2 regions of the Promicromonospora sp. CA-289599 genome follow, and region 2 is predicted to be linked to the other one. Evidence: riboswitches for the same ligand, from Rfam matches in the RefSeq annotation. Region 2 holds a riboswitch; the other holds the start of a gene.

Region 1 (6,432 bases), 3.0 Mb from region 2:
CGATGTCCCTCCAGCCCGGCGACGCAGAGATCGTCGAAAAGGTCTGCGCCGAGATCAGGACCTGTGTGGTTCTGATCGTCTCGGGAAGGCCGCAGGTGATCACCGAGCAGCTCGGCTCGATCGACGCCCTGGTCGCCTCCTGGCTCCCGGGCACAGAAGGCGCCGGCGTAGCGGACGTCCTGTTCGGCGAACGCCGCTTCACGGGCAAGCTGCCGCTCTCCTGGCCCCGCTCAGCAGACGACCCGGTGGTCAACGTCGGCGACGAGGGCTACGCCCCGCTCTTCCCGTTCGGCTGGGGCCTCTCGACAGGCGGCCGCACGTCGACCCTGGACGACCACCGCCGAGACCTCCAGGACGAGGTCCTCGACCCAGCCAACGGCGTCCCGCCGCAGGCCGCAAACGCAATCGCCAAGTCCGACGTAGCCCTCCTGGAAGGCAAAAAAGCCCAAGCCCTCCGCCTCCTCACAGAGGCGCGCGAAGACTGACCCGACCTGACCTACGAGGGGTGGGGGAAGGGAACCAGAAAAAACTCAGCGCGACACAGCCAACGCCTGCTCCACGTCGAAGATCAGGTCCCGCGTGTCCTCCAGGCCGATCGACAGCCGCACCGTAGTCTCCGCGATGCCAACGGCGGCCCGCCCCACCGCGCCGAGCTTGCGGTGCGTGGTCGTAGCGGGATGCGTGATGAGCGACTTCGCGTCCCCGAGGTTGTTCGAGATGTCGATCACCTGGAGCGCGTCGAGGAACCCGAAGGTCCGTTTCTTCGCGGTCTCGGCGTCAGTGGCCTCCGGTACCGCGAGGTCGAACGTGACCACCGTGCCGCCGCCGCTCATCTGCGCGCGCGCCAGCTCGGCCTGCGGGTGGGAGTCGAGGAACGGGTAGCGCACGGCGCCCACCCCGGGCAGTTCCTCCAGGGCGTGGGCGACGGCGAGCGCGCCCGCGCCCTGCGCCGCGAGCCGCACGGGCAGCGTCTCCAGCCCCTTGAGCAGCGTCCACGCGTTGAAGGGCGAGAGCGACGGTCCGGTGTTGCGGATGAACGTCTGCACGGGCCCGGTCACGTACTCGGTGGTGCCCAGGATCGCGCCGCCCAGCACGCGCCCCTGCCCGTCGATGTGCTTGGTCGCGGAGTAGACGACGACGTCGGCGCCCAGCTCCAGCGGCCGCTGCAGCAGCGGGGTGGCGAACACGTTGTCGAGCACCACGGTCGCCCCGGCGGCGTGCGCGAGGTCGGCGACGGCGCGCACGTCCACGATGTCCTGCATCGGGTTGGACGGCGTCTCGAAGAACACGACGTCGGCAGGCGTCGAGAGCGCCTCCTCCCACTGGGCGAGCACGTGCCCGTCCACGTAGTCGGTGCGCACCCCCCACTTCTTGAAGATCTCCTCGAAGATGACGACGCTGGACCCGAACAGGGCCCGGGCCGCGACGATCCGCGATCCGGACTGCACGAGCGCGGCGAGCGACGTGAACACCGCGGACATCCCGGTCGCCGTCGCGTAGCAGGCCTCCGCGCCCTCCAGCAGGCGCAGACGCTCCTCGAACGTGTGGACCGTCGGGTTGCCGTAGCGCGAGTAGACGAACCGGTCGAGGTCGCCGGCGAACGCGGCCTCCGCCTCGGCCGCCGAGTCGTAGACGTAGCCCTGGGTGAGGAACAGAGCCTCGCCCGTCTCCTGGAACTCGGTCCGCTGGTGCCCGCCGCGCACGGCGAGCGTCGCGGGCCGGACGTTCCGGGGGAGCGGCTTGCGGCCGGACCCGCCGGGGGTCGCGTCGGCCGGGAAGGCTCCGGTGACGGTCACTGGGCGCCCTCCGTCCAGGGCAGCCCGGCGACCTTCCAGCCCTGCTGGTCTCGGACGCCGTCGGCTCCCGGCGCGCCCTCGAAACCCTCCAGCACGTTGTACGACGGCGCGATGCCGGCCGCCGTGGCGAGCCGTGCCGCGCCGATCGAACGCTGGCCGGAGCGGCACAGGAAGACGACCGGGCCCTCGGTGACGCCCGCGGCCTTGAGCTCCTCCAGGAACTGCTGGTTGGGGCGGCCGCCGGCCCGGACCCACTCGCTGAACACCGGCTGCCTCTCGAGGGATGCCGTGTCGGGGATGCCGATCGCGCGCCACTCGCCCTCGGTGCGGACGTCCACGAGGGTGGCGGCCGGGTCGGCGGCGAGCAGGTCCCAGGCCTGCTGGGGCGTGATGTCGCCGGCGTAGCCGTCGGCGGGGTGGGCTTCGATGTGCGCGGGGACGCTCATGTGCTCCTCCATCGGTCGTGGCGGTAGCACCCTCGTCCGTTCTCGCCAGGGGCGGGAACGCTGGGTTGCTGCGGCGTCGTCGTGCCACGTCACTCGGCCGCTCGGGATGGTCGAACGCGATCTTACGACACGACGTCCGGTAGGTGGGATGCCGTCTCGCACCCTGGTCGGGACCGCGGTCGGGGTGTGGATGGAACTGTGGACAAGCCTGTGGATGAAGCTGTGGACGATGCTGCGGACGAGAAGGAGCGCTGTTCTCTTCAGACGCCTTCAGCGCCCGGATCGTGAGACCAATATCTGAGACGAGCGTTGACAGGAATTTTGCCGCAGCACAGGATGACGTCAGGTCATGAGTGCCAGCGTCAAGCCCCGGCTCGCTGGTCGGCAACCCTCCTACCGCGGTGGGGTGCCCCGGGTGACGACCTGGCCGCGCGCAGCCGCGCGTGGCAAGCGCGGGGGAACCTCCCCCAGGACTGTGCTGGAGGACGTCATGTCTGCAACCACCCTCGCCCATAACGACGCCGTCGCCGACGTCGCACCCCTGCGGCCCGTCGTCGGCGGTGCGACCCTCGTCCCGCTGGTGGACGGCAGCCGGGTCCCGTACGCGAACCTCGACGTCGCCGCGTCGGCGCCTGCCCTGCAGGCCGTGGCCGACCGCGTCACCCAGGTGCTGCCTCTGTACGCCAGCGTGCACCGCGGCGCCGGATACCTCTCCCAGGTGAGCACCGCGCTCTACGAGACCGCCCGCCGCACCATCGGAGCGTTCGTGGGCGCCCGCGAGGACGACCTGACGGTCATCACGCGAAACACCACCGACTCCCTGAACCTGCTCGCGGGCTGCGTCCCGGCGCAGCCCGACGGCGAGCCCGGCCGCGTGCTCGTCCTCGACGTCGAGCACCACGCGAACCTGCTGCCCTGGCAGCGCGGCACGGACGCGACAGTGCTGACCGGTGGCGCGACGGTCGCCGAGACGCTCGACCAGATCCGCGAGGAGCTCAGCGACGCCGCCGCTGCGGAACGCCCGTTCGCCCTCCTCGCCCTCACCGGCGCCTCCAACGTGACGGGGGAGTCGCTCCCGGTCGACGAGATCGTCGCCATCGCCCACGAGCTCGGCGCCCGCGTGGTGCTCGACGGCGCCCAGCTCGTACCCCACCGCCGCATCTCCCTGGAGACCACCGGCGTCGACTACCTCGCCTTCTCCGGGCACAAGACCTACGCCCCGTTCGGCGCGGGCGCGCTGGTGGGCCGCCGCGACTGGCTCGACGCCGGCACGCCCTACCTCGCCGGCGGCGGTGCCGTGCGGCGCGTGCGCGTCGCGGGCACCGAGTGGCACGAGGGCCCCGCCAGGCACGAGGCCGGATCGCCCAACGTCATCGGTGCGGTGGCGCTCGCCGCGGCGTGCGAGGAGCTCGCCGCGCTCGCCCCCGCCGACGTCGCGGCGCACGAGAACGCGCTCCGCCGTCGCCTCGTGTCGGGGCTCGAGGCGATCGACCGTGTCGAGGTCGTGCGCGTGTGGGCCGACGCCGTCGACCCGGTAGGCGTCGTGACGTTCACCGTGGCGGGCTACGACCCGGGCCTCGTGGCCGCGTACCTGTCCGCCGAGCACGGGATCGGCGTGCGCGACGGCCGGTTCTGCGCGCACCCGCTGCTCGGCCGCCTCGGGTTCGACGCCGGTGCGGTGCGCGCCTCGGTCGGCGTCGGCACCGCCGGCGAGGAGGTCGAGCGCCTGATCGCGGCGGTGGGCCGCCTGGTGTCCGAGGGCCCGCAGGCCGGGTACGACGTCGTCGACGGACTCTGGGTCGTGACCGACGACCCGCGCCCCGTCCCGGAGGGTTCGGGCCTAGCGGGTCTCCTGGCGACGGCGGCCCTGGGCTTCGACGAGAACTTCGGCTGCCTCCCGGACGAGGACTGAGGTCGTCAGAGCGGGAACTTACGCGGGCGGGGGAGCTCCGCCTCCAGCTGGGCCGCCAGCGCCAGCAGCGTGAGCTCGCCGCCCGGCCGCCCGATGATCTGCACGCCCATCGGCAGCCCGGCGGGAGCCTCCGCGGTGGCCTCGGTCCAGTGGGTCGGTACGGTGATCGCCGGCAGCCCCGCGACGTTGAGCATCGACGTGAACGGCGTGTACTGGCACTGCTGCTCGAAGTTCCGCTCGGGGTCCTCGGCGTCGTACCAGCCGATGGGCCGGGGCGTGAGCGCGAGCGCGGGCGTCACGACGGCGTCGTACGCACTGACCTGGGCCACCAGGGACCGTTCGAAGGCGGTGAGCGTGCGCACCGCCTCGGCGAGCTGCCGCGCGGGCACCTCGCGACCCGACCGGATCAGCCACTGCGTCAGCGGCTCCAGCCTGCCGAGCGTCTCCGGATCGTCGATCGGCACCGCGGAGGCGCCGCCCATCCACAGCGTCCGGAACGCCGGCGCGTACTCGGGGGCCTCGGCCAGCGTGGTCTCCTCGACGTCGTGCCCGAGCCCGGACAGCGCCCGCACGCCGGTCTCCAGCGCGACGCGCGCCTCGGGTGACACCGTGATGTCGTAGAACCCGTCCCAGGCCGACGAGGTGGTCACGCCGATGCGTGCCCGCCTGCCTCCCGGCCCGCGCCCGCCCGTTCCCGGCGCGGGCAGCGCCGCGCGCTGGGCCGTCGCCAGGTAGGCCCCCGCCTCGTACGACGGCGCCCGCAGCGAGTACGGGTGCGCGACGTCGCCCCCGGCCCGCCTGGGGAGCATCGCCTCGAGCAGGAGGGCGGCGTCGGCGACGGTGCGCGCGATCGGTCCGTTCACGACCAGCCCGCCCAGCGAGTCGACGCCGCTGCCCGCGGGCAGGAGCCCGCGCGTCGGCTTGAGCCCGACGACGCCGCAGGCCGCTGCCGGGATCCGGATCGATCCGCCGCCGTCGGACCCGGGGGCGAACGGCAACATGCCGGCTGCCACCGCCGCGGCCGCCCCGCCGCTGGAACCGCCGGCGCCGCGGGTCAGGTCCCACGGCGTGCGTGCGGGCGGGGTGTGGACCGGCTCGGTGTAGGCAGGGAAGCCGAGCTCGGGCGCCGCGGTCTTGCCGAGGCTGACGACGCCGGCGGAGTCGAGGATCAGGACTATCTCGTCGCTCTCCTGGGCCGGCGCCAGGTCCGCGAACGCACGCGACCCGAATCCGGTCGGCACACCCGCGCGGTTCCACAGGTCCTTGTCGCCAGTGGGTAGCCCCCACAGGCTGCCCGACGCCGGGGGCGTGGCCCGGCGCGGCCCGTCGCCGTCCCGCTGGAGTGCTGCCGCCCGCTCCCTGGCGAGCTCCGGGGTGACCGTTGCGAAGGCCCCGACACCGGGGTTCAGCCGGGCCACCCGCTCGAGGAAGTGGTCGGTGACCTCGGCAGGCGTGAGCTCTCCGGAGGCGAGGAGGTCGCGGAGCTCGACGGCGGTCCGCTCATGCAGGGCATCCATCCGGCCAGGCTATGTGGTTCGCCGCGGCGGGCCAGGTGCTCGGCTGAGGCACGGAGAAAGATCCTGAATGTCTTAAAGGCGCGCCGCAGTGGAAAATCCCGTCGCGCAGAATGCGCTTCTCCGGCATATGTTCGTGGGGTGCTGTCACCTTTTAAGGCGCATCGCAGCGGTGCGCGGGAGGTGACGAGAAAATCTCGAAGGGGGAGAGAGCTATGCCATTCCTGAATGCAGGTCTCGTTGTGCCGAGCGCGGTCGACTGGTTGGAGCCGCTCACGAGCGCTCTCGGTGCGATCGCAAGCTTCATCCCGAAGCTGCTCGTGTTCCTGATCGTTTTCCTCATCGGGTACTTCATCGCCAAGGCGGTCGCCCGGTTCGTCGGGATGATCCTGACGCGGATCGGCTTCAACAAGGTGCTGGAGAAGGCCGGGGCCAACCGGCTCCTCGCCGGCTCGGGCATCGAGCCGATCTCGCTGCTCACGAAGATCATCTACTACTTCATCCTGCTGATCACGCTGCAGCTCGCGCTGAGCGCGTTCGGGCCCACCAACCCGGTGAGCGCGATCGTGAACGACATAGTCGCCTGGCTCCCGAGCCTGGTCGTCGCAATCGTGATCGTGGTGATCGCCGGTGCGATCGCGAATGCGGTGAAGGACCTCATTCTCAACTCCATGGGCGGCGTTTCCTACGGCCCGCTCGTTGCGAAGGTGGTCTCGTTCTTCATCATCGCGCTCGGTGTTATCGCCGCGGTGAACCAGATCGGC
Region 2 (6,432 bases):
GTCCGGACGAGGTACCCGCGCACGACGGTGAGGTCGGGCTCGTGGTCGATCGGGTCGAGCGGCCTGCGCTTGTTGACGACCACCCAGGGGCTCTCGGGATCGCCGGTCGAGTGCTCCCTCAGGTCGAGGCCGGTAGCAGGTGGGGCGGCCGGGGCGTCGACGGGGCCCTCCGCGGGGGCCGGTATCGGGCTCGGCCCCGTCCGCGGCGCCGGGGCTTCTGCCGGCTGCTCTGCCAGCTGCTCTGCCGACTTGTCTGCCGGGTTCTGCGCTGCCGGGTTCTGCGCTGCCGGGCCGGACGCGGCGGCCTGCGGCTCCGCTCCGCTCGTACCACCCCCTTCCTTGCCGAGGTCTGCGGCAGCACAGCCGGTGAGGAGCAGGCTCGCGGCGAGGACGACGGGGGCGAGGCCCGCCGGACGGAACCAGGTGCGGGCACGGCTGCGGGAGACGGTCACATCAGCGTTGGTGTGCACGGTCCGGATCGCGATGTCAGCGGCGGGCTGTGACGTGGACAACATCCGCGAGGTGCCATGGGGGCGCTCCTGCCGGACACACTGAGTCGGAAGCACGTCTCTTCGTCCGTCTCTTCGTCTGCGGAGCCCACCCTGGCCACGAACACCGAGCCACAGCGCCTCGAACCGGGCAGGCACACGCCTGCCCACCTCTCGTCCGCCCTGACGGAGTCGCTGTTCGTGGCGCACGCGAGCGCCGTGTACCGGTACGCGCGCTCGCGGCTCCCTGCCGCCGAGGCGGAGGACGTGGTGGCCGAGGTCTTCGCCGTCGCGTGGCGCAAGGGCGAGCTGCCGGACAACCCGCGCGCCTGGCTCCTCGGGGTGGCCCGCCGCGTGATGGCGAACCAGGTGCGCGCCCAGCAGCGACGCAACGCGCTGGTCGAGCGGGTCCGGGCGCATCCGGTCCCGGCGGGTCAGGACGGCGTGCGGCTCGTCGGCGAGCTGGACGAGCTGCGCCGGGCGCTGGCCCTGCTGCGCCCCGCGGACCGCGAGGTGATCGCCCTGCTCGCCGCCGCGGAGCTGTCCACGGCGGAGGTCGCCCAGGTCCTCGGCTGCACGACGGCGACGGCGGCCACCCGGGTGCACCGCGCACGACGCCGTCTGCGTGCGGTCTACGAACAGCTCACCGAGGAAGGTTCCTGACGTGGAAGACGAAGAGCTGACCCGCGCCCGGCGCGCCCTGCGGGGGGTCGACCCGGAGCTCGACCTGGCGCGCGTGTACGCCGAGTCGCGGGCCCGCGCGCTCGGCGTCGGCAACCATCTGGAGGGCGACGCGCACCTGGACGAGCAGGAGCACGCGCAGGACCACTGGGCGACCGACGAGCGCGTAGTGGTCCTCCTGCACGACCTCGACGCCGAGCCCCGGCGTGGCCGCTCCCGCGCGTACCGCGGCCGGGCACTGGTGTGGGGCGTCGCGGCGGCGGCAGCGGCCGCCGTCGTGGTGACCGTCGTGAACCTGCCGGCGCCCGGCGCGCAGCCCGGCTCGTCGCCCGGCACCAGCCTCTCGCCGACGACCTCCCCCGAGCCGCGCCCGTCGCCGACCAGAGCGCTGACGCCGTCCGAGGTGGTCGACCGCACCGCGCCCGCGGTGGCCGGCGCGGACTGCGCCGTGAAGGTCCGTTCGACGCTCGGCAGGGAGTCGGCGACCCGTTTCGACCGCCCTGCGACGGACACCGGGACGCCCGAGCCGGTCCCGCTGAGCACGCGGCCGCTGGAGGTGCTGCAGCTGGCGACGGTCGACGCGGCCCTCGACCTGCCCGGCCTCGCGGGGAGGGACCACCGCCTGGACGACGAGTTCCTGCTGGAGGAGGAAGACGGCCGGGCCCTGGTCCGGATCCGGTTCGACACCCCGGCCGAGCAGGTGCTCGGCGGCGAGCTGACACGGATCGACGTGGTCGTCGACACGGCCACCTGGCTCCCGTACACCGCGGAGACCTGGGCGAAGTCCGACGACGGCCAGGGGTACCAGGTGCACAGCGAGTTCAGCTGGACGTCGTGCGCCACCCCCAGCAGCGGCCCGAGCCCGGCGGCCACCGACGGCGACCCGTCGCCGTCCGACCCGGGTAGCCGCTCCCGCTAGGATTCCGGCGTGCTCCACCTTGCGACACCTGACGACCTCGACGACCTGGCTGCCTTCCTGCGGTCGGCCGACCTGACAGTCGCCGCCCTCGCGGAGCCGGCGGTGCACCTGTGGCTGGAGCGCGACGAGGCCGGCGCCGTGTGCACGACCACCGGCTTCGAGCTCGGGGCGGGCGGCGAGCACGCGCTGGTCCGCAGCGTCGCCGTCCGACCGGACCTCCGGGGCACCGGGGACGGACTGCGCCTGGCGCGCTTCGCGCTCGACCGGGCCGCCGACGCCGGGGCGCGCCAGGCCTGGCTGTTCTCCCGCCGTTCCGGCGGCTTCTGGCAGAAGCTCGGCTTCGAGGCGACTACGACGGACGCGCTCGCCGCCGCGCTCCCCGACGCCCACCAGGTGCGCCTGTTCCGCTCGACCGGCCAGCTGGACCGCGAGGTCGCGTGGCACCGGCCGCTGCCCGCGCGCGCCGATTCCGGCGCACGGCACACGGCCCGATAGGGTCGGCTCATGAGGTCTCCAGAAGCATCCAGGTTCGGGCTGCCGGTACTCCGGTAGCCCGAGATGCCCCTGTAGAGACCGCCGAGCCACACCTCGGCCGCTTTCCAGCGCATCCGAAGGGCCCGTAGTGCCGTCCAGGCCTACCCGTTCCCCCTTCCTTCGGAGGCATCCATGCCTGTCCTGCTCCACGTGCTCGCCGTCGCGGTCTTCGCGCAAGGCACGTCGGAATTCGTCCTCGCCGGGCTCGTCCCCGGCATCTCCGCCGACCTCGGCATCACCATCGCCCGGGCCGGCTACCTGACCTCCGGCTTCGCGGTCGGCATGGTCGTCGGCGCACCGCTCACGGCGGCGCTCGGCCGCCACCTGCCACCCCGGTGGACCCTGACCGGCTGCCTGCTGGTCTTCGTCGCGGCCCACGCGGCGGGCGCGCTCACCGACCAGTTCGCCGTGCTGCTCGTCAGCCGGTTCGTGGCCGCGCTGGCCAACGCCGGGTTCCTCGCCGTCGCGCTCTCGACGGTCACGACGATCGTCCCGGCCGGCAAGCAGGCCAGGGCGCTCGCCGCGGTCCTCGGCGGTACGACGCTCGCCCTGATCGCCGGTGTCCCAGCCGGCGCCCTCCTCGGCGAGGTCTGGGGCTGGCGCTCCGCGCTCTGGGCGATCGCCGGGCTGTCCGCGCTCGCCCTGGTCGCGGTCGCCGTGCTGACGCCGGGGCGGCTCGGTCCGCACGGGCCGCACGCCCGGGTGGACCTCCGGGCGGAGCTCGGCACCCTTCGCTCCCCCGACCTGGTGCGCTACCTCGTGCTCGGGGTGCTGGTGAACGGCGCGACGTTCTGCGCGTTCACCTACCTGGCGCCGATCGTCACGGACGGTGCCGGGCTCGGTTCGTCGCTGGTACCGGTGGTGCTCGCGCTGTTCGGGCTGGGGGCCTTCGCCGGTGTCTCGGCAGCGGGGCGCCTCGCCGACGTGCACGGGCACCTGGTTCTCGGGATCGGCGTCCCGGTTCTCGTCGCGGGCTGGATCCTGTGGGCAGTTCTCGCGGGGAGCCCGTCGGCCGTGTGGGTGCTCGCCCCGGTGCTGGGCGCGCTGTCGTTCGCGGTCGGCGGCACGCTGATCGCGCGCGGCATGGCCGCGGCCCACGGAGCCCCGACGATGGGCGGCGCGTTCTCGACGGTGGCGCTGAACCTCGGCGCGCTCGTCGGCCCGCTGCTCGGCGGCCTGGCCATCGGGCCGCTCGGGCTCGCGGGCCCGCTGGTGGTCAGCGCGTCGCTCGCCGCCGCCGCGGCGTTGTGGTCCGCGACGAGCCGACGTCGGCCCACTCCCCGGAGCTGACCGGTCGGCGGTCGCCGCGCTGACCCTGCCTATGGCCGATCTGACCATGCACCTGCTGCCAGATCGGGGCCTCGCCTGGCAGCAACCGCATGGTCATCTGCTTGGCACACTTTTCAGCCGCCGACCAGCCACGACACGATCGTCTTGAGGGGTGGACGGTTTTCCGTTCGCATCGCGGTCATGCTTACGATCCAGGTCAATCATCCAGAGCGGTCGAGAGTCCTGGCTCAACGACACCGCAGCAACCTGCCCCCGAACCGCCACACTCGGGCAAGGTGCTAACGCCAGGTCCGATGGAGCTGATACGCATGGCAGTCGAGTTCACGCACCTTCCCACCGCCACGATCCTGGGCTACCCGCGCATCGGCCGACGACGCGAGCTCAAGCGCGCCGTCGAGTCGTTCTGGGCCGGGCGCACCACCGCCGACGAGCTGGAGGCCACGGCCCGTGACCTGCGGCTGGCCACCGCTCGGCATCTCGCCGGACTGGGTCTGGACGGCGCGGCCGCCGTCCCCGGCTCGTTCTCGTTCTACGACCAGGTGCTCGACGCCGTCGCCCTGCTGGGCGCGGTGCCCGAGCGGTTCCGCGACCTGGTCCCGACGGGCTCGACCGACGAGAGCGAAGGCCCGCTCTCCCTGGAGGGCTACTTCACGCTGGCCCGCGGCGAGGGCGACAAGCCGCCGCTCGAGATGACCAAGTGGTTCGACACGAACTACCACTACCTGGTCCCGGAGATCGGGCCGGACACCCCGATCGGGTTCGTGGACGACCGCCTGGTGCGCCAGTTCACGGAGCTCGCCGAGCCCGCCGACGGCGGCCAGGCGGTCGTGACCCGCCCCGTGCTCGTGGGCCCGGTGACGTTCCTGCTGCTCAGCAAGGCGGCGGACGGGGCCCCCGACGGCTTCCACCCCCTCGACCGGCTCGACGACGTCGTCGCCGCCTACGCCGACGTGCTGCGCGCACTGGCCGCCGCGGGCGCCCCCTGGGTACAGCTCGACGAGCCCGCGCTGGTCACGGACCTGCTGGACGTCCCGTTCGACGAGGTGGCGGACGCCGTCCGCCGGGCCTACGCGCGGCTCGCCACCGGCCTCTCCCCCGCCGCCGGTGCGACCGGCACCGCCGAGCGCCCCGCCATCCTGGTCACCGCGCCGTACGGCGACCTGCGCAGCGAGGCGGGCGACGGGCTCGCCCTGCTCGCCGGCACCGACGTCGAGGCGATCGCGGTCGACGTCGTCAAGGGCGCCGTCCCCACCGGCCCCGTCGCCGGCCTGGAGACCAAGACCCTCGTGGCCGGCGTCGTCGACGGGCACAACATCTGGCGCGCCGACCTCGACGCCCGCCTGACCACGCTCGAAGGCCTGTCCGCAGTGGGAGCGGGCGCGGTCGCCGTCGGCACCTCGACCTCGCTGCTGCACGTGCCGCACGACGTCGCCGACGAACCCCGCCTCGACGCCGGCCTGAAGTCGTGGCTCGCGTTCGCCGACCAGAAGGTCGCCGAGGTCGTCACGCTGGCGACGGGCCTGACCGGCGGCCGGACGGCGGTCGCCGACGCGCTCGCCGAGTCGACGGCCGCGGTACGGTCCCGCGCCCAGGCGCCCGGCGTCGTCGTACCGGAGGTCCGGGAGCGGACCGCGGCGCTGACCCCCGCCGACGTCGAACGCGCGCCGTACGCCGAGCGGGCCGCGGCCCAGCAGGCGACGCTCGACCTGCCGCCGCTGCCGACCACGACTATCGGCTCGTTCCCGCAGACGGCGGAGATCCGCAGGACCCGGGCGGCCTGGGTGCGCGGCGAGCTGTCGGACGCCGAGTACACGACCGCCATGCGCGCCGAGATCGCGAGCACCGTGGCGCTCCAGGAGGAGCTGGGCCTGGACGTGCTGGTGCACGGCGAGCCCGAGCGCAACGACATGGTGCAGTACTTCGCGGAGCAGCTCGACGGCTTCGTGACCACGGTGCACGGCTGGGTGCAGTCGTACGGCTCGCGCTGCGTGCGCCCGCCGATCCTGTGGGGTGACGTGTCCCGGCCCGCGCCCCTGACCGTCGAGTGGACCGCGTACGCGGCGTCGCTGACGGACAAGCCCGTCAAGGGCATGCTGACGGGCCCGGTCACGATCCTGGCCTGGTCGTTCGTGCGCGACGACCTGCCGCTGGGCGACACCGCGGACCAGGTCGCCCTGGCGCTCCGCGACGAGGTCACGGACCTGGAGGAGGCGGGCATCGGCGTCGTGCAGGTGGACGAGCCCGCGCTGCGCGAGCTGCTGCCGCTGCGCCGGGCCGACCACCCGGGGTACCTCGACTGGTCGGTGCGCTCGTTCCGGCTGTCGACCGCCGGGGCCGGCACCGCGACGCAGGTGCACACGCACCTGTGCTACTCGGAGTTCGGCCAGGTCATCGGTGCGATCGACGGCCTGGACGCCGACGTGACCTCCGTCGAGGCGGCGCGGTCCCGCATGGAGATCGTCCCCGAGCTGGCCGACGCCGGGTACGGGCGCGGCATCGGGCCGGGCGTCTACGACATCC

The links. Region 2 has a riboswitch for S-adenosylmethionine ahead of metE (5-methyltetrahydropteroyltriglutamate--homocysteine S-methyltransferase). Riboswitches for the same ligand answer to the same signal wherever they lie in the genome.
Region 1: it holds a riboswitch for S-adenosylmethionine, as region 2 does, so the genes downstream of both, ACQEVI_RS12985 (aminotransferase class V-fold PLP-dependent enzyme) here and metE (5-methyltetrahydropteroyltriglutamate--homocysteine S-methyltransferase) in region 2, are expected to answer to the same signal.

The regions. Positions count from the first base shown of each region.
Region 1 covers NZ_JBNJNI010000001.1:2,926,946-2,933,377, forward strand. The annotation lists gene ACQEVI_RS12970 (glycoside hydrolase family 3 N-terminal domain-containing protein) at 1-485, shown strand, start outside; gene ACQEVI_RS12975 (O-succinylhomoserine sulfhydrylase) at 531-1,796, opposite strand; gene ACQEVI_RS12980 (rhodanese-like domain-containing protein) at 1,793-2,242, opposite strand; SAM riboswitch class IV at 2,588-2,701, shown strand; gene ACQEVI_RS12985 (aminotransferase class V-fold PLP-dependent enzyme) at 2,733-4,154, shown strand; gene ACQEVI_RS12990 (amidase) at 4,160-5,671, opposite strand; gene ACQEVI_RS12995 (mechanosensitive ion channel family protein) at 5,884-6,432, shown strand, end outside.
Region 2 covers NZ_JBNJNI010000001.1:5,937,618-5,944,049, forward strand. The annotation lists gene ACQEVI_RS26500 (D-alanyl-D-alanine carboxypeptidase family protein) at 1-515, opposite strand, end outside; gene ACQEVI_RS26505 (RNA polymerase sigma factor) at 690-1,151, shown strand; gene ACQEVI_RS26510 (hypothetical protein) at 1,153-2,088, shown strand; gene ACQEVI_RS26515 (GNAT family N-acetyltransferase) at 2,098-2,583, shown strand; gene ACQEVI_RS26520 (Cmx/CmrA family chloramphenicol efflux MFS transporter) at 2,755-3,912, shown strand; SAM riboswitch class I at 4,110-4,212, shown strand; gene metE (5-methyltetrahydropteroyltriglutamate--homocysteine S-methyltransferase) at 4,221-6,432, shown strand, end outside.